2 regions of the Arthrobacter sp. Dra40 genome follow, and region 1 is predicted to be linked to the other one. Evidence: riboswitches for the same ligand, from Rfam matches in the RefSeq annotation. Region 1 holds a riboswitch; the other holds the start of a gene.

The links. A riboswitch is a leader RNA that binds a small molecule or an ion and turns the genes downstream of it on or off. The one in region 1 is predicted to bind glycine.
Region 2: it holds a riboswitch for glycine, as region 1 does, so the genes downstream of both, gcvP (aminomethyl-transferring glycine dehydrogenase) here and gcvP (aminomethyl-transferring glycine dehydrogenase) in region 1, are expected to answer to the same signal.

Annotation. Positions count from the first base shown of each region.
Region 1 is NZ_JBNHHB010000045.1:8,913-23,837, reverse strand. Features, by position in the region: gene AC5RWT_RS17970 (RNA polymerase sigma factor) at 1-41, shown strand, start outside; gene AC5RWT_RS17965 (methylated-DNA--[protein]-cysteine S-methyltransferase) at 38-670, shown strand; gene AC5RWT_RS17960 (alpha-ketoglutarate-dependent dioxygenase AlkB family protein) at 667-1,332, shown strand; gene AC5RWT_RS17955 (DNA-3-methyladenine glycosylase I) at 1,419-2,021, shown strand; gene AC5RWT_RS17950 (universal stress protein) at 2,172-2,564, shown strand; gene AC5RWT_RS17945 (DNA-3-methyladenine glycosylase family protein) at 2,568-3,419, shown strand; gene AC5RWT_RS17940 (aldo/keto reductase) at 3,462-4,373, opposite strand; gene AC5RWT_RS17935 (MFS transporter) at 4,442-5,707, opposite strand; gene AC5RWT_RS17930 (NAD(P)/FAD-dependent oxidoreductase) at 5,874-7,220, opposite strand; gene AC5RWT_RS17925 (hypothetical protein) at 7,482-8,096, shown strand; gene AC5RWT_RS17920 (L-serine ammonia-lyase) at 8,093-9,520, opposite strand; gene gcvT (glycine cleavage system aminomethyltransferase GcvT) at 9,609-10,760, opposite strand; gene gcvP (aminomethyl-transferring glycine dehydrogenase) at 10,777-13,653, opposite strand; glycine riboswitch at 13,827-13,928, opposite strand; gene AC5RWT_RS17905 (mycothiol transferase) at 14,036-14,548, opposite strand; gene AC5RWT_RS17900 (MFS transporter) at 14,619-14,925, opposite strand, start outside.
Region 2 is NZ_JBNHHB010000025.1:1,637-16,561, reverse strand. Features, by position in the region: gene AC5RWT_RS13160 (GntR family transcriptional regulator) at 1-640, shown strand, start outside; gene AC5RWT_RS13155 (MFS transporter) at 737-2,119, shown strand; gene AC5RWT_RS13150 (S66 family peptidase) at 2,156-3,208, shown strand; gene AC5RWT_RS13145 (mycothiol transferase) at 3,335-3,847, shown strand; glycine riboswitch at 3,948-4,048, shown strand; glycine riboswitch at 4,049-4,164, shown strand; gene gcvP (aminomethyl-transferring glycine dehydrogenase) at 4,219-7,098, shown strand; gene gcvT (glycine cleavage system aminomethyltransferase GcvT) at 7,137-8,267, shown strand; gene AC5RWT_RS13130 (L-serine ammonia-lyase) at 8,345-9,772, shown strand; gene AC5RWT_RS13125 (hypothetical protein) at 9,769-10,530, opposite strand; gene AC5RWT_RS13120 (NAD(P)/FAD-dependent oxidoreductase) at 10,790-12,136, shown strand; gene AC5RWT_RS13115 (MFS transporter) at 12,415-13,662, shown strand; gene AC5RWT_RS13110 (DNA-3-methyladenine glycosylase family protein) at 13,683-14,534, opposite strand; gene AC5RWT_RS13105 (universal stress protein) at 14,538-14,925, opposite strand, start outside.

The DNA of each region.
Region 1 (14,925 bases):
AGGTGGCCGCACCCGTTGCAAGCGAAGGAGCATTCCGATGACAGCCGAAGGATCCGCGGTCCAAGACACCGTGGCCGGAGAAGAACTGGACGTGCTGACTCGTCTGGACCCGGCACAACTGGAGCGGCTGCACAGCCGACTGGAACGTGAGGCGGCGGCCGCCGACGCGGTCGACCTTGCCTACACCACCACCGACACTCCGGTCGGAAAGCTGCTGCTGGTCGCCACGGAAGAAGGCCTGGTCCGCGTGGCCTTTGCCAGCGAACACCACGACGACGTGCTCGCCGGTCTGGCGGGAACGATCAGCCCGCGCATCCTGCGCTCCCCTGCGCGTCTGGCGGCGGCCGTCCGGCAGTTGGACGAATACTTCGCGGGCCGGCGGCGCTTCTTCGACCTACCGCTGGACCGGCGGTTGTCCAGAGGATTCCGCGCGGAGGTGCTCAACCACCTGCCCGAGATCCCCTATGGCCGGACCGAGAGCTACGCGCAGGTGGCCGCCGCCGTCGGGAATCCCAAGGCCGTGCGCGCCGTGGGCAGCGCCTGCGCCACCAACCCGCTGCCCGTCGTCGTGCCCTGCCACCGCGTGCTGCGCTCGGACGGCGCCTTCGGCGGTTATCTGGGCGGGCCGGATGCGAAGGCCTACCTGCTGGGCCTGGAGGCAGCGGCGTGAGCACCTTGTTCGACGACGCTCCGGCCGGTCCGCGGGAGATCGCGCCGGGCGCGGTGCATGTGCCGGGCTGGCTGGCCGTGGAACAGCAGCGGGAGTTGGTCGAAGCCTGCCGTGAATTCGGCCGCGGGCCGGTCCCCTACCGTGCGGCGAAGCTGCCAGGCGGCCACGAGATGAGCGTGCGGACGCTGTGCCTGGGCTGGCACTGGGCGCCCTACAAGTACACCCGCACGGCCGACGACGTGAACGGCGAACGCGTGCTGGACTTCCCTGGCTGGCTGGCCGAGTGGGGCCGGCGGGCACTCGTCGACGCGTACCAAGACCCGGCTGCGGGCCGGGATTACGAGCCGGACACCGCGCTGATCAACTTCTACGACGACACCGCCAAGATGGGCATGCACCAGGACAAGGACGAGCAGGCAGACTTCCCCGTGGTGTCGCTCAGCATCGGCGACGACTGCCTGTTCCGCTTCGGCAACACCGAAACCCGCACCAAGCCCTACACGGACATCCGGCTGCACTCCGGGGACCTGTTCGTCTTCGGCGGGCCGGCCCGGTTCGCCTACCACGGCGTGCCCAAGATCTACCCGGGCACCGCCGACCCCGACTGCGGGCTGACCGGCGGCCGGCTGAACCTGACCATGCGCGTGACCGGTCTCGGCTGAACGGCCCCCACCTTGTCCACAGCACTTTGTCCACAGCGCTGGAGCAGGACCGGACAACACCCGGCGCGCTAGGAGAGAATCAGTCCATGGAGAAAACCCCTTCCGGCGTCGTGCTCTGCGAGGACGGCCTGGCCCGGCCGGCCTGGGCCGCCACGGATCCGCTGCTGCGCGAGTACTACGACACGGAATGGGGCATGCCGGTCCGCGGCGAGCAGGGCGTTTATGAGCGCATCACCTTGGAGGGTTTCCAGGCCGGGCTCTCCTGGGCCACCATCCTGCGCAAACGCCCGGCCTTCCGGAACGCGTTTCACGACTTCCAGGTGGACACTGTCGCCGCGTTCACCGAGGACGACGTCGAACGCTTGATGCAGGACGCCGGCATTGTGCGCAACCGTGCCAAGATCCACGCCGCCATCACCAACGCCAACGCCACCATCGAGTTGCGGGCGGAAGGCGGTTTGAGCGACTTCGTCTGGTCCTTCCAGCCTGACAGCTCGCCGTCGCCCAACCACATCGGGGAGGTGCCGACCACCTCGCCCGAATCCGTCGCGCTGTCCAAGGCGCTGCGCAAGCGCGGCTTCGCGTTTGTCGGGCCCACCACCATGTTCGCCCTGATGGAGGCCATCGGCATGATCGACACCCATCTGGTGGACAGCCACCGCCGCGGCTCCTCCGGCGTCTGGAACTAAAGGCCCCGTTTTCACAATCACTTCACGCATCCGGCTGCACGCTGAGATGCGTGCCACAATAAGGTCCACCCGCTGGCTTCGCGGGCCCCGGACGTGCGCGCCCGGCCGCACGCCAGACACCGCCAGGAGTTATCCGGTAAGGAGACCACGTTGACGATTCTTGTTGCCTACGCCCCGCGTCCCGAAGGCCGAGCGGCCCTGAGCAAGGGCATCCAGATGGCCACCCAGAACAACGAGAAGCTAGTGGTCGTCAACGCCAGCCCGGGCGGGACGCAGAAGGACGAGTCGTTCTCGGACGCCCACGACGCGGCATGGGTCCAGCAGGAACTGCACAACTCCGGCCTGGACACCGAATTCAAGCAGTTCGTCCGCGGCAAGGACGCCGTGGAGGAGATTGTGGATCTGGTCGAAGAACTCTCCGTCTCGCTGCTGATCATCGGCCTGCGCCGGCGCTCTCCGGTGGGCAAGCTGCTCCTTGGCAGCACCGCCCAGGAAATCCTGCTGACCGTCGATTGCCCGGTCCTGGCGGTCAAGGCCCGCTGATTCATGCAGGTCAACCTGCCGCTGGCTCCCCCGTTCGACGCGCCCGCCGCGCTGGCCGCCCTGGCCGCCCATGCGGTCCCCGGCCTCGAGCGGGTCGATCCAGCGGCCGGCACCTGCACCCGCCTTTTCAACACCGGCACCGGCCCGGTGCCGGTCACCGCCACCCTCTCGCCTGACTCGGTCACTCTCGACGTCGGCAGCGATTCCCCTGCCATCGCGGCGGAGATAACGGCGGCGGTGCGCGGCTGGCTCGATCTGGAGCTGGAACCGGAGCGGGTGGCGGCGATGTTGGGCGGTGACGCCGTGGTCGGTCCGCTGATTGCCGCCCGCCCTGGCCTCCGGATCCTCGGCTACCCGGACGGTTATGAAGGTGCCGTCTCCACCGTGGTGGGCCAGCAAGTTTCGCTGGCAGCAGCCCGCACCTTCGCTGGCCGCCTGGTGTCCGCCTTCGGCTCCCCCGTTGGCGACCTGGCCTTGTTCCCCACCGCGGAGACGCTCGCAGCGGCCGGGTCGGACGCCATCCGCGAGGCCGTCGGCCTGACCAACGCCCGCGCGCGCACCGTCCAGGCCCTGGCCGAAGCCTGTGCGGACGGGTTGCGCATCGCCCCTGACGCCGACCACGCCGATACCCGCCGTCGCCTGTTGGCGTTGCCCGGCATCGGCCCGTGGACGGTCGAATATCTGGCCATGCGCGCCCTGCACGACCGCGACGCCTATCCGGAGGGCGACCTGGTCCTGCAGCGGGCCCTCGCGGTGAAGACCGCCAGACAAGCCCGCGAGCTCGGGCAAGCGTGGGCTCCGGTCCGCGCCTATGCGGTCTTCCATCTCTGGACCGCGTCGGCGTACTTGCCGTAAAGCAATCCGAAGCGGCCGCGCGTGGTCAGTCCTCGCGCGGTGTTACCCGCGGCCGGCTGATCCTGCCCGTTCGATCCGTTCCAGCAATTCCGCCGGCAGCTGGAGATGGGGAACCCGCAGGTTGGAGCGGAGATGACCCGGCTTCACCGTGCCGATGACAGCGCTGGAGACTCCGGGATGGTTCAGCGCGAAGGCCAGCGCAATCTCGCTCGCCGCGAAGCCGTCGACGTCGTTGATGAACCGGTATTTCCGTCCCTGGACAAACTTGTGCCGGTGGTTCTTGAGCGCCCGCAGCAGGTACCAGACGTCGCTGGGTCCGCCGATCTTGAAGATGTCCCGCGAGTACAGGGTCTGCGCGAGCGGCGACTTGAGTTTAACGCCCACCCCGGCTTCCTTCGCCTCGGAGATCACTGCCTCCAGCGAGCGGTCCACGATGTTGTACTCCACCATTAGTGCGTCGAAGATGCCCAGTTTCAGCGCTTTCTTGGCTCCGCCGCGGCCGGTAGAGACGCCGAGCGCGCCGACCGTCCCCCGCTCCTTGAGCTTCAGGACGGTTTCGATGGCGGGATCGGCCGGGTGAGGGAATCCGTGGAAATGCAGCAGCGGCAGGTGGTCGATCTGCAGCCGCCGCAGGCTTGCGTGCACGCTGTTTTCAATCGCCCGGGGCGAGTAGTCCTTCACATTGCGGTTGTTGATCCAGTGGGAACCCGCCTTCGTGGAGATGACCAGGTTCTCCGTCCGGCCCTTGAGGATGCGGCCCAACCGCTCTTCGGCGTTCCCGCGGCTGTAGTTCGGGCCGGTGTCGAAGGCGGTGATGCCGCCTTCGAGGGCCTGATCGACCAGCTGCGCCGCTTGCCGTTCAGGGAATGCCTTCATCCCCCAGTATCCGCCGGCACCGAAGCTGAGTTCGGAGACCTGCAAGCCGGACTGTCCTAGCGAGCGTTGTTTCACCATGCCCCTCTCTGCGGTCACCGGGACCGCCGCAAACCATCCAGCCTAGGCCATCGGGGCCGCACGGGGGTTCAGCGGACGGCGCCGGTGCGGTTGCCGTAGGCGCGCAGAGCGAACCCCAGCACCGAGCAGAGCAGGTAGCCGGCGCCGACCAGCAGCCAGCCGGTGTGGAAGCTGCCGGTGGCCTCCAGCAGCAGGCCCATCAGCAGCGGTCCGGCCGCGAAGCCGGCATACATTCCCATCGACACGATGCCCGAAGCCGTCCCGACCCGCTGGGCCGGAACCACGCGCATCACGCCCGCCATCACCACCACGTTGGCGCCCAGCACGGTGGCGCCGTGCAGGATGACGCCCAGCCAGAGCAGTGCCGGTACGTCGAGCGTCCCCGACGCGAGGAAGGCGGCGGCACCGGCAAGCGCGCCGAACCCGAGCAGGATGAGCAGGGTGGAGGCCCGCACGCCCTTGGCCATCCGGCGCCCCCACAGCACGCGGGAGGTCACACCGACGACGCCGGACACGCCGGCTGCCACGCCGCCCATGACGAGGCTAAATTCCAGCTCCCGGACGGTGAACAGCGGCAGGTAGACGTTGGTGGCCTGCATGCCCAGGCCGGCGAGCAGAGAGTAGCCGGCGAACAGCCAGACCGAGAGCGGGAACCGGGTCTGCGCGCCGTCACTCTTCGGCGTTGCCGCGGACCGGGAGGTGGCATTGTCACTGCGATGTGTACCGCGCGGCGGCGAGGTGGCGGCGGAAGGCGCGGGCACCGCCGTCGTCATGGGGTTTTCCGGCAGTTTGCGCAGGCCGTAGAGGAGCAGCCCGACGGCGACGACGGCGGCCAGCGCGGTGGCGCCTTGCCAGCCGGCCCACAGGGCAACGACGGGGAAGAACAGGCCGGCGAAGAGCTGGCTGCCCTGGACGCCGGACTGCTTCACGCCGATCCACCCTGGCCGCTTGGGAGCCGGGACCTGCGAGATGATGATGCGGTTGGTGGTCGGGTTGGAGATGGCCTGGGCGGGGCCGGCCAGCAGCGCGGCGATCACCAAAACCAGGTAGCTGTGGGCCAGCGAGGCGATCACCAAGGCAACGGCTGTGCCGGCAAAGATCAGCACCAGCTGGGCCCGGTTGGAGATCCGGTCGCTGAGTTTGCCCAGCCACATGCTGCACACCGCGGCGCTGGCGAAGATGGCGGTGGCCAGCAGGCCGAACTGGCCCTCGCTGATGTCCAGGTCCTCGATGACCAGCGGGCTGACGGTGCTCAGGCCGTAGTTGAGCAGCGGGCCCACGCCCATGGCGCACGTCAGGACAAAAAGCAGCGCGCCGCTGGGCTGTTTGGACATGCTGCACTCCTTGCTGGCGGATCGGGCTCCGTCCAGCAGGGTACTCCCAGTGCCGCCCCTTCCCCGCGGCAGGTGTCGCAGCGGTCCGGGCCCGCACCGTAACAATGGAGAGTTAGCTCACCTTTGCCTGCGCCGATGCGACGAACTCAATCGGCGGGCAGCGGTCCTATTTCTTGCCCTTCTGCGTATCGGCGTGCGCGTCCACGAAGGCCCGCCGCGGATGCCGAGTGGCGCCCATCGAGGTGATGTCGCGGTCGCCGAGGATCAGCGAGCTCCAGCCGGCCAGCAGGCGCCACTTGTGGATCCAGGTGGGCAGCGCCAAGCCGTGGTAGCCCATCGCCGCGTACCAGGCCGGCTTGCCCTTGATATCGCGGCCCAGGATCTTGGCCGCACCCCGGCCGACGCCGTAGGTCGCAACCGTGCCGAGGGTCTTGTGCCGGTACTCCGCCGGACCCTGGCCCTGCACCGCGTTGACCACATTCTGGGCCAGCACCTTGGCTTGGCGCACGGCGTGCTGGGCGTTCGGCGGGCAGTAGGCGGGTTGCTGCTCGGCTGCCAGGTCGGGAACCTGGGCGCAGTCGCCGGCGGCCCATGCCCCGTGCACCACCTGGCCGGCATGGTCGATGACCTGCAGCCGGGCATTCGCGTTCACATGCCCCTTCGGCCCGCGCGGGACATTGGTGTCGTCCAGCACCGGATTGGGTTTCATGCCGGCCGTCCAGATGATCAGCCCGGCGGGAATGCGTTCACCGGTGCTGAGCTCGGCGACCGAATCTTCGCAGGAAGGCATGGTGGTCTTCAGCCGCACGTCGATGCCGCGCTCACGCAGGTGACCCAGGGTCCACTGGGACAGAGTCGGCCCCACCTCGGGAGCCACCCGGTCCAGCGCTTCGATCAGCACCCAGCGCAACTGGGAGCGGTCCAGCTCCGGGTGTGCGTCGACGGCGAGTTTGGACAGATCGCTCAGCTCGGTCAGGGCCTCGACGCCGGTATAGCCGCCGCCGACCACCACGAAGGTGAGCGCCTTGGCCCGCTCTTCCGGGTCGCTGGTGCCGGCCGCCAGGGCCACGTTGTCCAGCACCTTGTCCCGGCAGTAAATGGCCTCTTCCACGGTCTTGAAGCCGATGCCGTGCTCTTCCAGCCCCGGAGTGGGGAACGTCCTGGTCACCGCGCCGACGGCGAAGACCACCTGGTCGTAGTCCAGCGAGAGGTCGCCGCCGCCGATTTCGCGCAGCTTGGCGGTCTTGGCCTGGACGTCCAGGGAGACGAGCTTGCCGCGGACAATGTCAACGTTTTTGAGCGCACTGCGCAGGTTGACGGTAACGATCCGCGGTTCGATTTCACCGCCGCCTACCTCAGGCAGCAGCGGCTGGTAGGTCATGTAGGAGTTCGGCTCCACTACGGTGATCCGCGCCGCCTCCGGCCCCAGCCGCTTGCGGATCCCCCACGCCGTGTACAAGCCGACGTAGCCGCCGCCCAAAATGAGAATGTGAGGCGTCGCTGAAGTAGACATAGTCCAGGCTCCCTCCCTGTTGTCGACAGTGATTCAGTGGTCCTGGTGCATCCTTCGCCGGCTGCCTTCCGGGCCGGCCTGCGGCCACCCTAACACCGGACCGGGCGCAGCTAAACCCTCGGCCCGGGCGCAGCCGCCGACAGGGCCGGTATTCCCGCGGGCGAATCCACCGGCGTGCCCTGCCCGTTCCGGCGCCGGCGGCGACTTACAATGTGCTCAAGTGCCTCCGTCAGTGGGGCTGTTGCGGGGGAGCAGGACGCGGTGGAGGCGGTAAAGCACACGGTGCGCGGACGGTCGCTCCGAACCTACCGCAGGGCACGCACCACCCTGATCTGCGTGGCGATCTTCTGGCTCTGGCTGCTGCTGGGGGCCGCCGCGTTCGTCGCGGGCATGTTCGACTCCCCCACCAAACTCTTCCTGGCGATGTATGCCGGCGCCGTGGCCGTGTTGGTCTCCATCCCGATTGGCCTGCTCGCGGCCATTTTCATGCTGCTCAATCGGCCTGCGGCGCAAGACCGCCGGCCCGCCGTGGAACGGCTTTCATCCGCGGCCGGCCGAGCCAAAGAACTGGGCAACAAGCTGGGTCCGGCGGCCAGCGGCCTCGGCACAGCCACCAAGGCCCGCGTGGGACAGCTCCGCTCGGGTGCGCAGCAGCTGCGCGGAGCCGGGGAACAACTGCGTTCGCACGCCGGGCGCCAGCGGGACGCCGGAGAGCAGCAGCAGTCTGTCAAACGTTTGCCCTCCGCCGCTCCCGGCGCCGGCCCCAAGCCGCCGGCTCCCCGCAGGCCGCCGATGCCGCCGCGGCGCCCGTCCGGGCCGCCGAGCCTCGACCGGTCAGGCCGGGACTACCGCGGCCTGGATGATGTGGCGTCCTAGCACTCCACCACGTTGACGGCGAGGCCGCCGGTCGCGGTCTCCTTGTACTTGTCGCTCATATCGCGTCCGGTCTCCCGCATGGTCACGATCACCTGGTCCAGCGACACCCGGTGCGTGCCGTCGCCCATCAGCGCCATCTTGGCCGCGTTCACGGCTTTGGCGGCCCCGATCGCGTTCCGCTCGATGCACGGGATCTGCACCAGCCCGCCAATCGGGTCGCAGGTCAGCCCCAGGTTGTGCTCCATGGCGATTTCGGCCGCGTTCTCCACCTGCATGGGGGTTCCGCCGAGCACCTCGGCCAGGCCCGCGGCCGCCATCGACGATGCCGACCCGACCTCGCCCTGGCAGCCGACTTCCGCCCCCGAGATGGACGCCTGTTCCTTATAGAGGACTCCGACCGCGCCGGCGGTCAGCAGGAACTTCACCACCACCTGCTCCTTGTCCTCGCGCGTGGCGTGCTCCATGCCCGGGGCGTAGTGGGTGGCGTAGAACAGCACGGCGGGGATGATCCCGGCGGCGCCGTTGGTGGGCGCGGTGACCACCCGGCCGCCGGAGGCGTTTTCCTCGTTCACGGCCAGCGCCACCAGGTTCACCCATTCCTGCCAGTACTTGTGGTCCCGGTCGGGGTCTTCCTGGCGCAGCCGCTCATGCCATCCCGGCGCACGACGGCGGACGTTAAGTCCTCCGGGCAGGTCGCCTTCCCGGCGGATCGCCGAATCCTTGCACTCCTCCATCACATCGTAGATGTGCACCAGCCCGGCCTCGATCTCCTCACGCGTGCGGGAGGCCTCCTCGTTGAGCATCATGATGTCGCTGATGCCCAGGCCAGTGCTGCGGCAATGTTCCAGCAGTTCGGCCGCGGTGCGGAACGGATAAGGCAACTGCTGTTTGGAGGACTCCAGCTCCTCCTGGGCGGCTTCCTCTTCGCCGTCGCGGACAATGAATCCGCCGCCCACGGAGAAAAAGGTGGCTTCGTGCAGAACCTGGGCGTCGCCGTCGTCCGTTGCTGAAAGCACCTGGAAGCGCATGCCGTTGGTGTGCCGCGGCAGCACGGTGAGCGGATGCAGCACCATGTCCTGCACACCGTAGTCCAGCGGCCGCGCGGTGGCGCCGGGCAGTTCCCCGCCCAGCTGCAGCCGGCCGGTCGCGGCGATGTCCGCCAGCCGTTCCTCCACTTGCTGCGGCAGGATGGCCTCCGGTGCGAAGCCCTCCAGTCCCAGCAGCACGGCGGTGAAGGTGCCGTGGCCGCGGCCGGTGGCGGCCAGCGAACCGTACAGGTCCACGCGGAGCCCGCCCACCTTATCCAGCAGGCCGGCATCGGCCACCTCGCGCACGAACACGGCGGCGGCCCGCATCGGGCCCACCGTGTGCGAACTTGAGGGGCCGATGCCCACGGAGAAAAGGTCGAATACGCCTACAGCCATGCAATCCCTGTCCTTTCGGCGGTGGGGAGATACGGCGGTGCCGTCCCCGCGGCTGCAGGGACGGCAGTTGCCATGGTGGCGGGAGCCGCTACTGTTCCCGCCGGTAGAAGGGCAGCTCGACGACGTCGAACGGCTCCGGCTTGCCGCGCAGGCCCACATCCACCCGGGTTCCGGGCTCGGCGAACTCGGCGTCCACGTAGGCCAGCGCGATCGGGTAGCCGAGCGTGGGGCTGGGTTGGCCGGAGGTGACTTCGCCGATGGTCCGGCCGTCCCTCAGCACCGGGTAGTGGGAGCGGCCGGCACGCCGGCCGGCGCCCTTGAGGCCCACGAGTTTGCGGGCCGATCCCTTTTCCTTCTGCGCCTCGAGGGCCGCGCGGCCCACGAAGTCGCTGTCCTTCTTGAGCGAGACCACGCCGCCCAGGCCCGCGTCGAAGGGGCTGGCCTGCAGGCTGAGCTCGTTGCCGTACAGCGGCATGCCGGCTTCCAGCCGGAGCGAGTCGCGGCACGCCAGTCCGGCCGGCAGCAGGTCGGCGCCCTGGCCGGCTTCGAGCAGGGCGTTCCAGAGCGAGCCGGCGTTGGTGTTCGGCACGTAGATCTCGAAGCCGTCCTCGCCGGTGTAGCCGGTGCGGGCCAGCAGCAGCTTGAGCGGCGCCCCGGCCACGGTGAAGTCCACCTCGTCGGCTGAGTAGTACTTCATCTCCCGCACGGTCGCGTGCTGAGCCGCCGGCACCAACTGGAGCAGGATCTCCACCGACTTGGGGCCCTGTACGGCCACCAGCGAGGTGTTCGCCGTGGCGTCCTCCACGGCGACGTCGAAGCCCTCGGCGCGAGCCGCCAGTTCCGCGGCGACCGTCGGGGCGTTGCCGGCATTGGGAACTACCAGGAACCGGTCCCCGTCCTGGTTCGCGGGACGCCGGTAAGTGATCAGGTCGTCGATGATCCCGCCGTCGGCGTTGCAGATCAGCGAATACTTGGCACGGCCCTCGGCGACGGCGGAGAGCTTGCCGACCAGGGCGTAGTCCAGGAACTTTCCGGCTTCCGGGCCGGTGACCCAGACTTCGCCCATGTGCGAGAGGTCGAACAGTCCGGCGCTGTTGCGCACGGCATGGTGCTCGGCCAGTTCACTGCTGTACTTCAGCGGCATCATCCAGCCGCCGAAGTCGGTGAAGGAAGCACCCAGTCGCTCGTGTTCCTCGTAGAGCGCGGTGTGCCGGGGCGTGGTGGTGGTCTCGGTAGTCAAAGGGTGCAGACCTTTCCTAGTTCTCGAAAGCTTCGGGCGGCGGGCAGCTGCAGATCAGGTGGCGGTCGCCGGCGGCGCCGTCGATACGTCCGACCGGAGCGAAGTACTTGTCCACCTGCAGGGCAGGCACCGGGAAGGCTGCCTGTTCGCGGGTGTAGGGGCGGTCCCAGTCGGAGCTGATCACGGCGGCGGTGGTGTGCGGGGCCAGCCGCAGCGGGCTGTTCACCAGCGGGAAGTCGCCGTTGAGCACCTGGTCGATTTCGCCGCGGATGGAGATCATCGCGTCGATGAACCGCTCGATCTCTTCCAGGTCCTCGGACTCGGTGGGTTCCACCATCAGGGTGCCGGCCACCGGGAAGGACAGGGTGGGGGCGTGGAAGCCGTAGTCGATCAGGCGCTTGGCCACATCTTCAGCGGTCACGCCGGAGCGGGCGGTCAGTTCGCGCAGGTCCAGGATGCATTCGTGCGCCACCAGTCCGTCATTGCCCGTGTAGAGCACCGGGAAGTGCTCGTTCAGCCGCTTCGCGACGTAGTTGGCGGCCAGCAGCGCGCTCTTGGTTGCCTCGGTCAGCCCCTCGGCGCCCATCATGGCCACGTAGGCCCAGGAGATCGGCAGCACGCCGGCCGAGCCGTACTCGGTGGCGGAGACCGGCACGCCCTTGCCCTCATGCTCGGCGAGAGCAGCGTTGCCGGGCAGGAACGGCACCAGGTGTTCGGCCACGGCCACCGGGCCGACGCCGGGGCCCCCGCCGCCGTGCGGGATGCAGAAGGTCTTGTGCAGGTTCAGGTGCGAGACATCGCCGCCGAACTTGCCCGGCTGGGCCAGCCCGACCAGCGCGTTGAGGTTGGCGCCGTCAATGTAGACCTGGCCGCCGGCGGCATGTACCGCGTCGCAGACGTCGCGCACGTCGGCGTCGTACACCCCGTGCGTGGACGGGTAGGTGATCATGATGGCGGAGAGCGCCTCTGCGTGCTGGTCGATCTTGGCGCGCAGGTCGGCGTGGTCGATGGTGCCGTCCGGAGCCGTGGCGACCACCACAACCTTCATGCCGGCCAGCACGGCCGAGGCCGCGTTGGTGCCGTGGGCGGAGGCGGGGATCAGGCAGACATCGCGCTGGTCGTCGCCGTTGGCCAAGTGGTAGCGGCGGATGGCGAGCAGGCCGGCGTATTCGCCCTGCGAACCGGCGTTGGGCTGGATGGAGACGCCCGCGTAGCCGGTGATCGCGGCGAGACGTTCCTCCAGGTCGGCGATCAGTTCGCGCCAGCCGGCGGTCTGGCTGGCCGGCGCGAATGGGTGGATGGAGGCGAATTCCGGCCAGGTCATCGCTTCCATTTCCGCCGTGGCGTTCAGCTTCATGGTGCAGGAGCCCAGCGGAATCATGGTCCGGTCCAGCGCCAGGTCGCGGTCGGACAGCCGGCGCAGGTAGCGCAGCATCCGGGTCTCGGAGCGGTAGCTGTGGAACACCGGATGGTCCAGGTAGGAGGAGCTGCGCAGCAGCTCTTCCGGCAGTTCGAAACCAGCGGCGCCGGCTTCGGCGGTCGTGTCGGCCGTGTCCTCCACGCCGAACGCCTCCGCGACCAAGGCGAGGTGCTCCGCCGTCGTCGTTTCATCGGTGGAGATGCCCACGTGGTCGGCGTCGATACGGCGCAGGTTCACGCCCTTGGCCTCGGCGGCGGCGGCGATCTCCGCGGCCTTGCCCGGGGCCTTTACCGTGAGGGTGTCGAAGAACTGGTCGGCAACCAGGCTGAAGCCGGCGCCGGTGATTACGCCGGCCAGGGTGCGGGCGGCCTCGTTGGTGTGCTGCGCAATCGCCTTCAGCCCCTCGGGGCCGTGGTAGACCGCGTACATACTGGCCACGACGGCAAGCAGCGCCTGCGCGGTGCAGATGTTGGAGGTGGCCTTCTCGCGGCGGATGTGCTGCTCCCGGGTCTGCAGCGCCAGGCGGTAGGCGGGGCGGCCGGCGTCGTCCTTGGACACCCCCACCAGGCGGCCGGGCAGCGAGCGCTCAAGCCCCGTGCGCACGGCCATGTAAGCGGCATGCGGACCGCCGAAGAAGAGCGGGACGCCGAAACGCTGGGTATTGCCGACGGCGATGTCCGCGCCCTGCTCGCCCGGAGGCGTGATCAGGGTCAGGGCCAGCAGGTCTGCGGCCACGGTGACCATGGCGCCGCGTTCCTTGGCCTGCGCGATCACGGGAGCGTGGTCGAAGACGCGGCCGGAGGCGCCCGGCTGCTGCAGCACGATGCCGGAGATGTCACCGTCGGGCAGCCCGGCGGCGAGGTCAGCCACCTCAACGTCGAAGTCCAGTGCCTTGGCCCGGCCCTTGACGACGGCGATGGTCTGCGGCAGCAGGTCCGCGTCCAGCACGGTCTTGCCGGCAGCTTTGGACTTGTTGGAGCGGCGCATCAGCAGCACGGCTTCGGCCACGGCGGTGGCTTCGTCCAGCAGCGAGGCGTTGGCGATCGGCAGCGCGGTGAGGTCCTGCACCATGGTCTGGAAGTTCAGCAGCGCCTCCAGCCGGCCCTGCGAGATTTCCGGCTGGTACGGGGTGTAGGCGGTGTACCAGGCCGGATCCTCCACCACATTGCGGCGGATCACGGCCGGAGTGATGGTGTCGTAGTAGCCCTGGCCGATCATCTGCACGGCCGTCACGTTCTTGGCGGCCAAGGCGCGCAGGTCGCCCAAGACCTGGGCCTCGCTGCGGGCGGCGGGTAGGGCCAGCGGTTCCTGCTGGCGGATGTCTGCGGGCACAGCAGCGTCCACCAGATCGTCGATGCTTGCGTAGCCCAACTGCTTGAGCATGGCTTCCGCGTCGTTCCGGCGCGGGCCGATGTGGCGGTCTGCGAAGGAAGTGCTGCCGGGCCGGGTGGCGAGGTTGGCTTTAGCCGTCATTGAGGAACTCCAGTTGATCCCCGGCATGGGGTGGCCATACCGGTAGTGAAGGGTTCCTCCCCGCTCTGTGACTGAACCTGAGAGATTCCGCAGGCGGACGGCCCGGGGGCCGATTCCTGCTTGCACCGTCGGTGAGCCGGTCCAGTATCGGTCCGGCTGCTTTCCAGAGTTGCCTCTCCGCGGCGGTACAGGGGCCTGAGAGATTCCTGGGGAGGTATTGCTCCTACGGCGCCTGCTGACCTAGTTGCTCAGCAGGACTCTCCCGCCGCATGTCGAAGGCTGTATGCAGTTGTTTCTAACTCCTTGAATGGTAGTCCAGCCGCTGGCAGGCAACAAGGTGGTGACCGTTCCGGAGCCGGCGACGGAGCCCAGAGCCAGCCCGCTAGACTTCCCCGCGGGCCAGCATGCCCTTGACGTAGGCGGCCTGGCCGATGTGCTCCATGCAGTCGTCCATGACGCTCACCAGCCGGACGCCCAGCTTCACGTGCGGCTCCCAGCGGACATCAACAATCCGGTCCAGGTCGTCCTCGGTGAGCCCGGCCAGATAGGCCAGCGTGCCCGCGTGCACGTCGTCGTAATAGTCGCGCAGCAAGTCGGGCGATTCCACCCGGACGGCCGCCACTTGGTCGGGCGTGTGGCCGTAGCCATGGTCCTTCTCGGCCAGCGGCAGGTCGAACCGCTCCGACCAGCCGGCAAGCCAGTACTGCTGGGTGCCGGCGACGTCGGCAATATGGTCGTCCTGGATGCGAGTCAGATGCCAGACGAGCCACGCGATCGAGTTGCTGTCGCCGCCCGGCCGGGCAGCTAACTGGTCGGCGTCGAGACCTTCCAGCACGTTGTGGACCCGTTCCTGGATCCGTCCGTAGGCATCGGCCAGCAGGTCGTTGAACTTCATGGCGCCTCCTCGTGGCGGACTTTGCGTCAGCCTACCGGCGCCGGGCCGGCCGGGGAAACGGCCAGCCGCTTCAGTCCCGGGCCGAATCCTCCAGATAGCGGGGCCGCCCGACGATGACCAGCCCCACCGCCAGGAGAAGCAGTGCGGCGCCCAACAGGCCGAAGGAAGCGCCCCAGTCGCCGCTGACGTCGCGCAGCAGTCCGAAGGCCAGCGGGCCGGCGCAGGCGACGGTGTAGCCGATCCCCTGCGCGAACCCGGACAGCGCCCCGGCGCCGGCCGTGGTTCGGGTCCGGAGGTTGACCAGCAGCAGGGCCAGGGCGAACGTACCTTGGCCCAAACCGGCCAGGGTGATCCAGAGCCAGGTGCCGAACGACGGC
Region 2 (14,925 bases), on a different contig from region 1:
GGGCAGCGGGGCGGAGCAGGCGGAACGCGATGAGGTGGTCCGGAGGCTGCGGGAGGAAATCCTGGCCGGCCGTCTTGAACCCGGCTCCCCGGTAACCGTTGCCGGCTTGGCGGGACACCTGGGCATCGAAGACGCACTGGTGCGCGGAGCCGTGACTGTGCTTGCGGAGGAAGGCCTGATTGAGGCAGCCGGACACGAACACCGCATCGCGAATCCCGGCCGGCTGCAGGCCGTCCAACTTCTGGACGTGATGGGCGTGGTGCTGGTCGCGTTGTTCGAACGGGCCGCGCCCCGGTTGACCCCGGCCGAGATCGATTCCATGGCTGCGCTGGCAGACGAGCTGCGGACAGCCATCCAGCGGGAGGACATGCTGGCCTCGCACCGCATCATGGGCAGCCTGGTGGACATCATTTTGCAGGCAGCGGACCACCAGGAACTGCGGGCTGTGAATACCCATGTGCTGGACCGCTCGCTGGCACGGCTGCACCTCTTCCAACACGCCGAGGCCTATCCCATCTGGGTCGATGGCTGGCGGGAAACCGTTCAGTATCTCCAGCGCGGCCAGCATGAGGCGGCGGTGGAGAGGCTGCGGCGGACTTTCTGGATCCTCGCTGAGGAACTGGCTCCGGAGAATTCCTAGCCTGCCTCCCGGGCAGGCGGGCCGGGACGGGATAAGGTGAATCCCGGCCGGTGCGACCCCGGCCGCCCACCCGGCCGTTCGACCCATGGACCACGCTTGACCTCGCCCGCGCAACAGACTGCCGATACCCGCCCGAACCCTGATTCCACCTCTGGCCCACATTCCACCCCCCGGCGGACCGCCCCGTTTGCCGGCCGGTTGACGGTCCTCTCCGGCATCCTGCTGCTTGCGCTCAGCTTGCGGCTGGCCGTCTCCGGCGTGTCACCCGTTCTGGCTGACATTGCCGCAGAGCTGCCCTTCGGCACCGCTTCCACCGGCGTGCTGGGCATGTTGCCCACCGCAGCCTTCGCTGCTGCCGGTTTCGCGGTTCCGGTGCTGCTGCGGTGGCTTGGACTGGAAGCCCTGTTGCTGGTGGCAATCGCCATGGCCGCGTTCGGACAACTAGGCCGCGCAATGGCCACCGATGTGCCGTCGTTCCTGGTCCTCTCCGGCCTGACCATGGCCGGTTACGGCATCGGCAACATTCTGCTGCCGCCACTGGTGAAGCGCTATTTTCCAGACCGGATGGGCATCGTCACGGCGCTTTACGTGACATTGCTGGCGGTCAGCACGGCGTTCAGCCCGCTGCTGGCGGTGCCGCTGGAGCAGGCTGCCGGCTGGCGTTTCTCGATCGGAATCTGGGCGTCGGTGAGTGTTGCGGCACTGGTGCCGTGGCTGATGACCGTTTGGACCGAGCGCACACGCCGCCGGACCGCGCACATGGTGCTGCAGCCCTACCGGCCCGGCGGGCTGGAAATCCCCCCGCCGGAGGAGCGGTATCAAGCACCGCCAGTTGCCGAATCGCACGGTAACGGAGCGGGAACCGCAGCCGGTTCCGGCAGCACGACGGCGGTGCGCCTCTGGCGCTCGCCCGTCGCCTGGGGGGTGGCGCTGGTCTTCGCCGGAACCTCGTCAAATACCTTCGCCATGTTTACGTGGCTGCCGCCCCTGCTGGTGGACAGCGGAATGCTGGCGCCGATGGCGGGCACCATGTTGGCCTATTACGCAATCCTGGGTTTGCCGACCAGCTTGCTGGTGCCGCTGATCGCCGCGCGGCTGCGCAATCCGCTGGGGTTGGGCCTGCTGTTCATCGGCTTCTACGCGGCCGGATACGCCGGGCTGCTGCTGTCGCCCTCCTTCGGCACGTGGCTGTGGATCACTTTGGCCGGGCTGGGCCAGGGCACCTATGCCATGGCACTGCTGCTGGTGAACCTCCGGACCCGCACCACTGCCGGCGCCGGAGCACTCTCCGGATTCGCACAAGGCATCGGCTACACCGTTGCCTGCGCCGGTCCGCTGGCCTTCGGGCTGCTGCGCGATGCCAGCGGCGGCTGGGGGGCTTCCTTCGGCCTGCTGGCTGCGGCCTTGCTGGTCCTGGCCGTGGGCCTGGTCATTGTGGGGCGGCCACGGTACTTGGAGGATCCGGCCCGCGGCGAGTGACGCCCGCTGGCGGATTGCCCGTGGTTGGATGGGACGATGCCGACCAGTCATGGCCCCGCGTCTCCGCCCAAGCTGAAAACGGGGGATCAGATCGCAATCTTGTCTCCGTCGTTTGCAGCTCCCGGGTTGGCGCCTGATGTTCACGAGCAGGCAATGCGTCGTCTCGTCGCCGAAACGGGGCTGGTCCCGGTGGAATACCCGACCACCCGAAAGCTGGGTGCTTCGGCCGCTGAGCGTGCGGCGGATTTCCATGCCGCGTTAGTGGACCCGGCCATCCGGGCCATCGTCGCGACGATCGGCGGTGACGACCAGATCTCCGTCATCCCTCACCTGCGCGCGGATCTCGCCGCCGCGCACCCGAAAATCTTCATGGGCTACAGCGACAACACGAACCTTTTGAACTGGTTGTGGTCACTCGGAATAGCAGGCTATTACGGCGGTTCCACCCAGGTGCACCTCGGAGCCGGGCCGCGCATCGACGACGTTCACCTCGCGTCGCTGAAGGCAGCGCTGTTCACAGGCGGTGAGTTGGAGATTGTTGACCCGGGCGAGTCCGAGGACTTTGGGCCGGACTGGCTGACTCCGGAAGCCCTGGTGGATTTCGGCCGGCGCGAGCCCACGCAGCCGTGGACCTGGGCGGGGCCGGAGCGGGAAGCAACCGGCCGCACCTGGGGCGGGTGCCTGGAGGTCATCGATCAGCTGGCGATGGCTGATCGGCTGCCGCCCCGCAAGGCGCTCGAAGGATCGATCCTGCTGCTGGAGTCGAGTGAGGAGCTGCCTCCTGCCGTGTGGGTCAAGAGGTGGCTCCGGGCGTTGGGGGAAAGGGGCATCCTTTCAGCGGTTGCGGGAGTCATGGTTGCGCGGCCGCCGGTGAGCAGCCACGACAAGGTCCCGCCAGCAGACGAGCGGTCCGCGCTTCGGGACGCGCAACGCGATGCTGTCCTTGCCGAGATGAGGCGCTACAACGATCAGGCCGTGGTCTGCATCGGAGTCCCGTTCGGCCACACCCGGCCACAATGGATTGTGCCCTACGGCGGCACCCTGCGGCTGGATGGCCGGAAGCGAACCGTCACCGCGGACTACAGCTAACACCTCATGGACGGGCCCCTGACGAGGGACGGCGCTGTCACCGCCGGTTGTGACCTTGAGGAAACCTGTTCCACGCAACGGCACGGGTCGGTAGGCTGGCGCAAAAGTCGACCACGAGGAGGCGCCGTGAAAGTCAATGAGCTGCTGGCCGATGCCTACGGCCGGATCCAGGAACGTGTGCATGCAGTGCTGCAGGGGCTGGATGCCGGGCAAATGGCCGCCCGGCCAGGCGGCGACAGCAACTCAATCGCCTGGCTGGTATGGCATCTGACGCGCATCCAGGACGACCACATTGCCGACGTGGCCGGCACTGACCAGTACTGGCTGACCGGCTGGGCCGAACGGTTCGACCTGCCGCTGCCCAGGAAAGACCATGGCTACGGCCACACACCCGAGCAGGTCGCTGCCGTTCGGGTGGAATCGGCCGACCTGCTGCGCGGCTATTACGACGACGTCCATGCCGGCACCCTGAAATATCTGGCAGGACTGACAGAAGAGGACCTGGACCGGATTGTCGATACGCGGTGGGACCCGCACGTCAGTCTGGGTGTCCGGCTGGTCAGTGTCCTGGACGACTGCCTGGAGCACATCGGCCAGGCTGCCTACGTGAAAGGCATGCTCGCCCGCGCCGAGGCGTAGCGGCAACGGCCGCCGGTGACCGTGCTGCGGGAGTCGCCGCCTTGTTGCCCGCCAGCGGCTCGACTACCATCAAGGAGATAGAAACAACTGCATAAGCCTTCGACATGCGGCGGGAGAGTCCTGCTGAGCACTAGGTCAGCAGGCGCCGTAGGAGCAATACCTCCCCAGGAATCTCTCAGGCCCCTGTACCGCCGCGGAGAGGCAACTCTGGAAAGTAGCCGGACCGTCCGCGGACCGACTCACCGACGGTGCAAGCAGGAAGCGGCCCTGGGCCGAAGCCTGCGGAATCTCTCAGGTTCAGCCACAGAGCGGGGAGGAACCCTTCACTACCGGTACGGCCATGCCGTGCCGGGGATCAACGGAGTTCCTCAATGACGGCTAAATCCAACATCGGCACCCGGCCCGGCAGCGCTTCCTTCACCGACCGCCACATCGGTCCGCGCCGGAACGACGCGGAAACCATGCTCAAGCAGCTGGGTTACGGCAGCATCGACGACCTGGTGGACGCGGCGGTGCCCGCCGACATCCGCCAGCAGGAACCGCTGGCCCTGCCCGCCGCCCGCAGCGAGTCCCAGGTGCTGGGGGATCTGCGTGCCCTCGCCGGGAAGAACGTAACGGCCGTGCAGATGATCGGCCAGGGCTACTACGACACCATCACTCCGGCCGTCATCCGCCGCAATGTGGTGGAGAACCCGGCCTGGTACACCGCCTACACCCCGTACCAGCCGGAAATCTCGCAGGGCCGGTTGGAGGCGCTGCTGAACTTCCAGACCATGGTCCAGGACCTCACCGGGCTGCCAATCGCCAATGCCTCGCTGCTGGACGAAGCCACCGCCGTAGCCGAAGCCGTCCTGTTGATGCGCCGGTCCAACAAGTCCAAGTCCGCCGGCAAGACCGTGCTGGACGCGGACCTGCTGCCGCAGACCATCGCCGTCGTCAAGGGCCGGGCCCAGGCACTGGACTTCGACGTGGAAGTGGCAGACCTTTCCGCCGGGCTCCCCGACGGCGACATCTCGGGCATTGTGCTGCAGCAGCCGGGAGCCTCCGGCCGCGTGGTCGACCACGCCCCGGTGATCGCCCAGGCCAAGGAACGCGGCGCCCTGGTCACCGTGGCCGCCGACCTGCTGGCCCTGACCCTGATCACCCCGCCGGGCGAGCAAGGTGCGGACATCGCCGTCGGCAATACGCAGCGTTTCGGTGTGCCGCTGTTCTTCGGCGGCCCGCACGCGGCCTACATGGCCGTGCGCAAGGGCCTGGAGCGCTCGCTGCCCGGCCGTCTGGTGGGCGTCTCCAAGGACGACGCCGGCCGCCCCGCCTACCGTCTGGCTTTGCAGACCCGCGAGCAGCACATCCGCCGCGAGAAGGCCACCTCCAACATCTGCACCGCGCAGGCGCTGCTGGCCGTCGTCGCCAGCATGTACGCCGTCTACCACGGCCCGGAGGGGCTGAAGGCGATTGCGCAGCATGCCAACGAGGCCGCCCGCACCCTGGCCGGCGTGCTCACCGGTGCCGGCTTTACCCTTGCCGCGGACCGGTTCTTCGACACCCTCACGGTGAAGGCTCCCGGCAAGGCCGCGGAGATCGCCGCCGCCGCGGAGGCCAAGGGCGTGAACCTGCGCCGCATTGACGCCGACCACGTGGGCATTTCCGCTGATGAAACAACGACGGCGGAGCACCTCGCCCTGGTTGCCGAGGCCTTCGGTGTGGAGGACGCCGCCGGCAAGACCGCCGAAACCGCCGGAAACACCGGCTTCGAGCTGCCGGATGACCTGCTCCGCAGTTCGTCCTACATGGACCATCCTGTGTTCCACAGCCACCGCTCCGAAACCCAGATGCTGCGCTACCTGCGCCGGCTGTCCGACCGCGACCTGGCGCTGGACCGGACCATGATTCCGTTGGGTTCGTGCACCATGAAGCTGAACGCGACGGCGGAAATGGAGGCGATGACCTGGCCCGAATTCGCCTCCATCCACCCGTTCGCCCCGGCTAGCCAGACCGCCGGCTGGCGCGAACTGATCGCCGATCTGGAAGAACGCCTCGCGGCGATCACCGGTTATGCCGGCGTCTCCATCCAGCCCAATGCAGGTTCGCAGGGCGAATACGCGGGCCTGCTCGCCATCCGGCGCTACCACCTGGCCAATGGCGACGACAAGCGTGACGTCTGCCTGATCCCCGCCTCCGCGCACGGCACCAACGCTGCCTCGGCGGTACTGGCCGGCATGAAAGTTGTGGTGGTCGCCACGGCTCCGGACGGCACCATCGACCACGCGGACCTGCGCGCCAAGATCGACCAGCACGCGGACGCGCTCTCGGCCATTATGATCACCTACCCCTCAACGCACGGGGTGTACGACGCCGATGTGCGCGATGTCTGCGAGGCGGTCCATGCGGCCGGCGGGCAGGTCTACATCGACGGGGCCAACCTCAATGCGCTGGTAGGACTCGCGCAGCCGGGCAAGTTCGGCGGCGACGTCTCCCACCTGAACCTGCACAAGACCTTCTGCATCCCGCACGGCGGCGGCGGCCCCGGCGTCGGGCCGGTAGCGGTGGCCGAACACCTGGTTCCGTTCCTGCCGGGCAACGCCGCGCTGGCCGAACACGAGGGCAAGGGCGTGCCGGTCTCGGCCACCGAGTACGGCTCGGCCGGCGTACTGCCGATCTCCTGGGCTTACGTGGCCATGATGGGCGCCGAAGGCCTGACCGAGGCAACGAAGAGTGCCCTGCTGGCCGCCAACTACGTCGCCAAGCGGCTGAACGAGCACTTCCCGGTGCTCTACACGGGCAACGACGGACTGGTCGCACACGAGTGCATCCTGGACCTGCGCGAACTCACCGCGAAGTCCGGCGTGACCGCCGAAGACGTGGCTAAGCGCCTGATCGACTACGGCTTCCACGCGCCCACGCTGTCCTTCCCCGTGGCCGGCACCTTGATGGTGGAGCCGACCGAGTCCGAGGACCTGGGGGAGATTGAGCGGTTCATCGACGCGATGGTCGCCATCCGCGGCGAAATCGACCAGGTGATCAACGGGGAATTCCCGCTGGAGAGCAGCCCGCTCCGGCTGGCCCCGCACACCGCCGCGGCCGTCATCAGCTCCGACTGGGACCGCCCCTACACCCGCGAACAGGCGGCCTTCCCGGTCCACGGCCTGCAGGTGGACAAGTACTTCGCCCCGGTCGGACGGATCGACGGCGCCGCCGGCGACCGCAATCTGATCTGCAGCTGCCCGCCGCCCGAAGCCTTCGAGAACTAGGAAAGGGTCAGTACTCCGTGACTACCGAGACCACCACCATGCCCCGGCACACCGCGCTCTACGAAGAACACGAGCGGCTGGGCGCCTCCTTCACCGACTTCGGCGGCTGGATGATGCCGCTGAAGTACAGCAGCGAACTGGCCGAGCACCACGCCGTGCGCAACAGCGCCGGCCTGTTCGACCTCTCGCACATGGGCGAAGTCTGGGTCACCGGCCCGGAAGCCGGGAAGTTCCTGGACTACGCACTCGTCGGCAAGCTCTCCGCCGTCACCGAGGGCCGGGCTAAGTATTCGCTGATCTGCACTGCAGATGGCGGAATCATTGACGACCTGATCGTCTACCGGCGCCCTGCCGTCCAGAACGGGGACCGCTTCCTGGTGGTGCCCAATGCCGGCAACGCCCCGACGGTCGCCGCGGAACTCGCCGCACGCGCCGAAGGCTTTGACGTCACGGTGGAGGACGCCACGGCCGAGACGTCGCTGGTAGCAGTCCAGGGCCCCAAGTCCGTGGAGATCCTGCTCCAACTGGTGCCCGCCAACCAGCACGCCACGGTGCAGGACATGAAGTACTACGCCGCCGACGAGGTGGACTTCACCGTTTCCGGCGCGCCGCTGAAGCTGCTGCTGGCCCGGACCGGCTACACCGGCGAGGACGGGTTCGAGATCTACGTCCCGAACACCAACGCCGCCTCGCTCTGGAATGCCTTGCTGGAAGCCGGGAAGAGCGCCGACCTGCTGCCGGCAGGGCTGGCCTGCCGCGACTCGCTCCGGCTGGAAGCGGGCATGCCGCTCTACGGCAACGAGCTCACGATGCAGACCAGTCCCTTCGATGCCGGCCTGGGCGGCGTGGTGGCGCTGAAGAAGGACGGCGACTTTGTGGGCCGCGAGGCCCTCGAGGCGCAGAAGGAAAAGGGCTCACCCCGCAAGCTTGTGGGGCTCAAGGGAGCCGGTCGGCGCGCCGGCCGCTCCCACTACCCGGTGCTGAAAGACGGCCGGACCATCGGCGAAGTCACCTCCGGACAGCCCAGTCCGACGCTCGGCTACCCGGTGGCGCTGGCCTATGTTGACGTGGAGTACGCCGAACCCGGAACACGGGTGGACGTTGACCTGCGCGGCAAACCGGAGCCGTTCGACGTGGTCGAGCTGCCCTTCTACCGGCGGGGCAGGTAACCGCTGAGCGGCGGAGAAGAACCGCGGCACTGCGGGCCCGTTGTGCCTGACCATTGCCTGATACGGAAAGGGATGACATGGCTGTAGGCGTTTTCGATCTTTTCTCCGTGGGCATCGGCCCCTCCAGCTCGCACACGGTGGGCCCCATGCGGGCTGCCTCCGTGTTCGTGCGGGAGGTGGCTGACGCCGGCCTGCTGGACCGGGTAGACGACCTGCGCGTGGACCTGTACGGGTCGCTCGCTGCCACCGGCCGGGGGCACGGCACGTTCACCGCCGTGCTGCTGGGGCTGGAAGGCTTTGAACCGGAACAAATCCTGCCGGCGCAGGTCGAAGAGCGGCTGGCGGACATCGCCGACTCCGGCCGGCTGCAACTGGGGGCCGAACTGCCCGGCGCCACCGCCCGGCCGCTCGACTACGGCGTGCAGGATATGGTGCTGCACCCGCTCACGGTGCTGCCCCGGCACACCAACGGCATGACGTTCCAAGTGCTGGAATCAACCGGCGACGGCGAGGCCCGCCTTCTGCACGAAGCCACCTTCTTCTCCGTCGGCGGCGGCTTCATTGTCCGCGGCGGGGAGGAGCAGGCCGCCCGGGAGGAACTGGAGTCCTCCAAGCAGCAGTTGCCCTATCCGTTCCGCACCGCGGCCGAGTTGCTCGAGCACTGTCGCAACACCGGACTGGGCATCAGCGACATCATGATGCTCAACGAAGAAGTTTCACGCCCGCGCGAAGAAATCGAGGCCGGACTCGTGCACATCTTCGACGTGATGGAGGAGTGCAAGGACTCCGCGATCCGCCGGGAGGGCGACCTGCCCGGCGGACTCAATGTCCGCCGTCGTGCCCCCGCCTGGCACGAGCGGCTTCGCAAGGAGGACCCGGACCGGGACCACAAGTACTGGCAGGAATGGGTGAACCTCGTGGCGCTGGCGGTGAACGAGGAAAACGCCTCGGGCGGGCGGGTGGTTACCGCGCCCACCAACGGGGCCGCCGGAATCATCCCCGCCGTGCTGTTCTACGCCACGCACTACGCACCGGGCATGGAGCACGCCACCCGAGAGGACAAGGAGCAGGTGGTGGTCAGGTTCCTGCTGACCGCCGGCGCCGTCGGGGTCCTCTACAAGGAGCAGGCCTCCATTTCCGGTGCCGAGGTTGGCTGCCAGGGCGAAGTCGGTTCGGCGTCGTCCATGGCTGCCGCGGGGCTGGCCGAAATCCTCGGCGGAACCCCCGCCCAGGTCGAGAACGCGGCCGAAATCGCGATGGAACACAATCTGGGGCTCACCTGCGACCCCATCGGCGGGCTGGTGCAGATCCCGTGCATCGAACGCAACGCCATCGGCGCGGCCAAGGCCGTAAACGCGGCCAAGATGGCGATGATGGGCGACGGCACCCACCGGGTGTCGCTGGACCAGGTGATCGTGACCATGCGCGAAACCGGGCGCGACATGAGCGACAAATACAAGGAAACCGCCACCGGCGGCCTCGCGGTCAACGTCGTGGAGTGCTAGGACGCCAGGTCTTCGACGGCCTGGGCCGGCCGGGCGGGCTCCGGGACTAGGGACGGGCGCCGCGGCGGCATCGGCGGCCGGCGCGGGACCGTGGGCTTCCGCGCGCCCGGCAGGCAGGCGGGAGCTCCTGGCCCGCCCGGCTGCGTGAAAGATACTGGCCGCGCCTGCTGCGCCTGCTGCGCCTGCTGCGCCTGCTGCGGCACGTCCGGCCGGCGTCCGGCGGCGACACATGGCTCTTTGGCGCCTGAACCGTGCCGGATGGCACCCGCCCGGAGCCGTCCCGCCCCCGAGCGGAGCCGCCCGGCCCCCGTCCCGAGCCGTCCGGCCCCTGAGCGGAGCTTTTCGGCACCGGACGTGGCGCCGCCACCAATGCGGCTGGCAGCCGGACCCACTGTGCGGCCCAGCTCCTGGACCCGCCGTGCGGCAGCGCGCCATGGCAGCGCGGAAATCGCCCGGGCGACAGCCCGGATGGCCGCGAAAAGCCGGTTTGCTGCCGGCCGGCGCCCGTCCGCTGCGGGCCGATTGAGTGCCATCAGGACGCCTGCGAGCAGGCCGACCGGGATGGACACCAGCACGGCGACGGCACCGGCGTACATGGCCAGGAAAAGCTTGGTGGGGGAGTCGAACATTCCCGCGACAAATGCTGCCGCTCCCAGCAGCAGCCAGAGCCAGAACACTACAACGCCAATCAATGTGGTGCGGGCCCTGCGGTAGGTACGGGGCGACCGCCCGCGCACTGTGTGCTTCGCCGCCTCCACCGTTTCCTACTCCCCAACAACAGCCCCGCGAGCCGGGGCACTTGAGCACATTGTAGGTCGCCGCCCGAGCGGGAACGGGCAGGGCACGCCGATGGTCCGGGCCGGCGCGATTGCCGCACGACCGGCGACTGCCTCACGCCAAGGGTTCAGCTGCGTAAGGGCCGGTGCTAGTCTGGCCGCAGGCCGGCCCGAACGATGCGGGCGCAGGATGCACCAGGACCACTGAATCACTGTCGCCAACAGAGAGGGAGCCTGGACTATGTCCACTTCAGCGACGCCTCACATACTCATTCTGGGCGGCGGCTACGTCGGCCTTTACACCGCGTGGGGGATCCGCAAGCGGCTGGCGCCGACTGAAGCACGGATTACCGTGGTGGAGCCCAACTCCTACATGACGTACCAGCCGTTGTTGCCGGAAGTAGGCGGCGGGGAGATCGAACCGCGGATCGTCACCGTCAACCTGCGCAGGGCGCTAAAGAACGTGGACATCGTCCGCGGCAAGCTCGTGTCCCTGGATGTGCAGGCCAGGAACGCGCGGCTGCATGAGATCGGTGGCGATGACTTCTCGGTGGACTACGACCACGTCGTGTTTGCCCTCGGCGCCGTCACCCGGACTTTCCCCACGCCGGGGCTTCAGGAGCACGGCATTGGGTTCAAGACGGTGGAAGAGGCGATCTACTGCCGGGACAAGGTGCTGGACAATGTGGCGCTGGCCGCCGGCACCAGCGACCCGGACGAGCGGGCCAAAGCGCTGACCTTCGTGGTGGTCGGCGGCGGCTATACCGGCGTGGAAGCCCTCACCGAGCTGAGCGACCTGTCCAAGCTCGCCGTGGACGCGCATCCGGAGCTGGACCGGTCCCAACTGCGCTGGGTGCTGATCGAGGCACTCGACCGTGTGGCCCCCGAGGTCGGGCCGGCCCTCTCGGAGTGGACCTTGGGCCAGCTGCGTCAGCGCGGCATCGATGTGCGGCTGAAGACCACCATGCCCTCCTGCGAGGACTCCGTGGCCGAGCTCAGCACCGGCGAACGCATTCCCGCCGGCCTGATCATTTGGACGGCAGGGATGAAGCCCAACCCGGTCCTGGATGACACCAACGTTCCGCGCGGCCCGAAGGGGCACGTCAACGCGAACGCGCGGCTGCAGGTCATCGACGATGCCGGCCAAGTGGTGCAAGGCGCCTGGGCCGCGGGCGACTGCGCGCAGGTTCCGGACCTGGCCGCGGAGAAGCAACCGGCCTATTGCCCGCCCAACGCCCAGCACGCGGTTCGCCAGGCGAAACTGCTGGCCCAAAACGTCGTCAACGCCGTGCACGGCCACGGACCGGCCGAATACAGGCACAAATCGCTCGGCACGGTGGCCACTTACGGGGTCGGCCGAGGCGCGGCCAAGATCTTCGGCTTCGACCTCAAGGGAAAGCCCGCATGGTACGCCGCCATGGGCTACCACGGGTTGGCGCTGCCGACCTGGATTCACAAATGGCGCCTGCTGGCAGGCTGGAGCCCGCTGGTCTTCGGCGATCGGGACATTACGTCCATGGGTGCGGTCCAGCAGCCGCGACGCGCTTTCGTCGAAGCGCATGCCGACACGCAGAAGGGCAGGAAGTAGACCCCGGCTGCAAAGCACGGCCCTGGGCCAGTGAGCCCCGGGGCCCTCAGGGGTCCCCTAAGTTCCCCTGGGATCACCGCCGCCGAACCGCACGTTCCCAGTATTAACGTGCCGGTCCGTGCGCCGTAGCGGCGGCCGTCACCGAAAGTGCCGCCGCACGTGAGCCAGCTCTCCATTGTTACGGCGGCTGACCCTTCTGCTGCGATGCCTGCGCCGGAAGACGGTACCCGGGAGTACCCTGCTGGACGGAGCCCAATCCGGGCAGCAAGGAGTGCAGCATGTCCACACGGCCCAGCGGCGCACTCCTCTTTGTCCTCACCTGCGCGATGGGCGTCGGCCCGCTGCTGAACTACGGGCTGAGCACCGTCAGCCCGCTTGTCATCCAGGACCTGGACATCAGCGAGGGCCAGTTCGGGCTGTTGGCCACGGCCATTTTCGCCAGCGCCGCGGTCTGCAGCATGTGGCTGGGCAAGCTCAGTGACCGGATTTCCAACCGTGCGCAGCTGGTGCTGATCTTCGCCGGCACGGCCGTTGCCCTGCTGGTCGCCGCACTGTCCCACCACTATTTGGTCCTGATCGTCGCAGCGCTGCTGGCCGGACCCGCACAGGCCATCTCCAACCCGACCACCAACCGGATCATCATGACGCAGGTTCCGGCACCCAAACGCCCTGGCTGGATCGGCGTGAAGCAATCAGGCGTCCAGGGCAGCCAGCTGTTCTCCGGCCTGTTCTTCCCCGCCGCCGCCCTCTGGGCCGGCTGGCAGGGCGCCACCGCCATGGCCGCCGTCGTCGCCGTGGGACTGCTGCTCTACGGCCTGCGCAAACTCCCGGAAGATCCACCGACGACGGCGGTGCGGCCGCCGGCCGCCCGTGCTTCCCCTGACCGTCCGGCGCCCTCTTCCGCCGGCAAGGTCCCCGGCGAAGCCGGCGCCCCGCCCCGGTTCCCGTTCTCGGTCTGGATATTCGCCGGCTACGCCCTGCTCTCCGGCCTGGGCATGCAGGCCACCAACGTCTACCTGCCGCTGTTCGCCGTTCGGGAACTGGGGTTCAGCCTGGTGATGGGCGGCGTGGCAGCCGGCGTCTCAGGCGTGGTCGGCGTGACGTCCCGCGTGCTCTGGGGGCGGCGGATGGCCAAGGGCGTGCGGGCCTCCACGCTGCTCATCCTGCTCGGGATCGGCGCGCTCGGGGGAGCAGCTGCATTCCTCGCCTCGGGTTCGCTGGGCATCCCGGCCTTGCTCTGGGTGGGCGTCGTCCTGCACGGTGCCACCGTGTTGGGCACGAACGTGGTGGTGATAGCCGGCGTCATGCGCGTGGTACCGGCCGAGCGGGTCGGGGCGGCTTCCGGCATCGTGTCGATGGGGATGTATGCGGGTTTCGCTGCCGGGCCGCTGTTCATGGGCCTGTTGCTGGAGACGACCGGCAGCTTCCACGTGGGCTGGTTGCTGGTAGGTGCCGCGTACCTGCTGTGCTCGCTGCTCGCCGTCGTCCTGCGGGCGTACGGCAACCGCGCCGGCGTTCTCCGCTGACCGAGCACGGTGCATGGGGGCTAGGGAAGGTAAGCCGCAGCAGTCCAGAGGTGGAAGACCGCGTACGCCCGGACCGGGGCCCATGATTGGCCCAGAGCGCGTGCTTCTTTGGCCGTCTTCACGCCAAGGGCCCGCTGCAGCACCAGATCGCCCGCCGGGTAGGCGTCACGGTCGTGCAGCGCCCGCATGGCCAGGTACTCGACGGTCCACGCGCCGATCCCGGGCAGCGCCAGCAGGCGCCGCCGGGTGTGGGCGTGGTCTGCGTGCGGAGAGATGCGGAGTCCGTCCGCGCAGGCCTCCGCCAAAAGATGGACGGTGCCGGCGCGGGCGCCGGTCAGGCCGACGGCCGTCCGAATGGCATCCGGGCCCGCGCTGGCCAACAGGTCCGGGCCGGGGAAGAGCGCCAGACCGTGGGCAGGGGAGCCGAAGGCCGCCACCAGGCGGGCGGTGAACGTGCGGGCTGCAGCCAGCGAGACCTGCTGGCCGATCACGGTGGAGACAGCACCTTCGAAGCCGTCGGGGTAGCCGAGGATGCGGAGTCCGGGGCGGTTCGTCAGCAGCGGCCCGACCACCGGGTCTCGGCCCAGCACCGCCGCCACCCGCTTCGGTTCCAGGTCAAGGTCGAGCCAGCCGCGCGCCGCCGTTGTAATCTCCCCACGGACGGCAGCGGAATCGCTGCGGATGTCCAGGGTGACGGCGTCCGGTGACAGCGTGGCCGTGACCGGGACCGGGCCGGCGCTCGTGTTGAAGAGACGGGTGCAGGTGCCTGCGGTTGGATCGACGGTTTCGAGGCCGGGTACCGCGTGGGCGGCCAGGGCCGCCAGTGCGGCGGCGTCGTCGAACGGTGGAGTAAGCGGCAGGTTGACCTGCATGGATCAGCGGGCCTTGACCGCCAGGACCGGGCAATCGACGGTCAGCAGGATCTCCTGGGCGGTGCTGCCCATGATCAGCTTGCCCACCGGGGAGCGCCGGCGCAGGCCGATGACCAGCAGCGAGACCGAGAGTTGATCAACCATGTCCACGATCTCTTCCACCGCGTCCTTGCCGCGGACGAACTGCTTGAACTCGCTGTCCAGGCCGGACTTGTGCAGTTCCTGCTGCACCCAGGTCGCGTCGTGGGCATCAGCGAACGACTCGTCCTTCTGCGTTCCGCCGGGGCTGGCGTTGACTACCACCAGCTTCTCATTGTTCTGCGTGGCCATCTGAATGCCCTTGCTCAGGGCAGCACGGCCCTCCGGGCGCGGGGCGTAGGCAACAAGAATC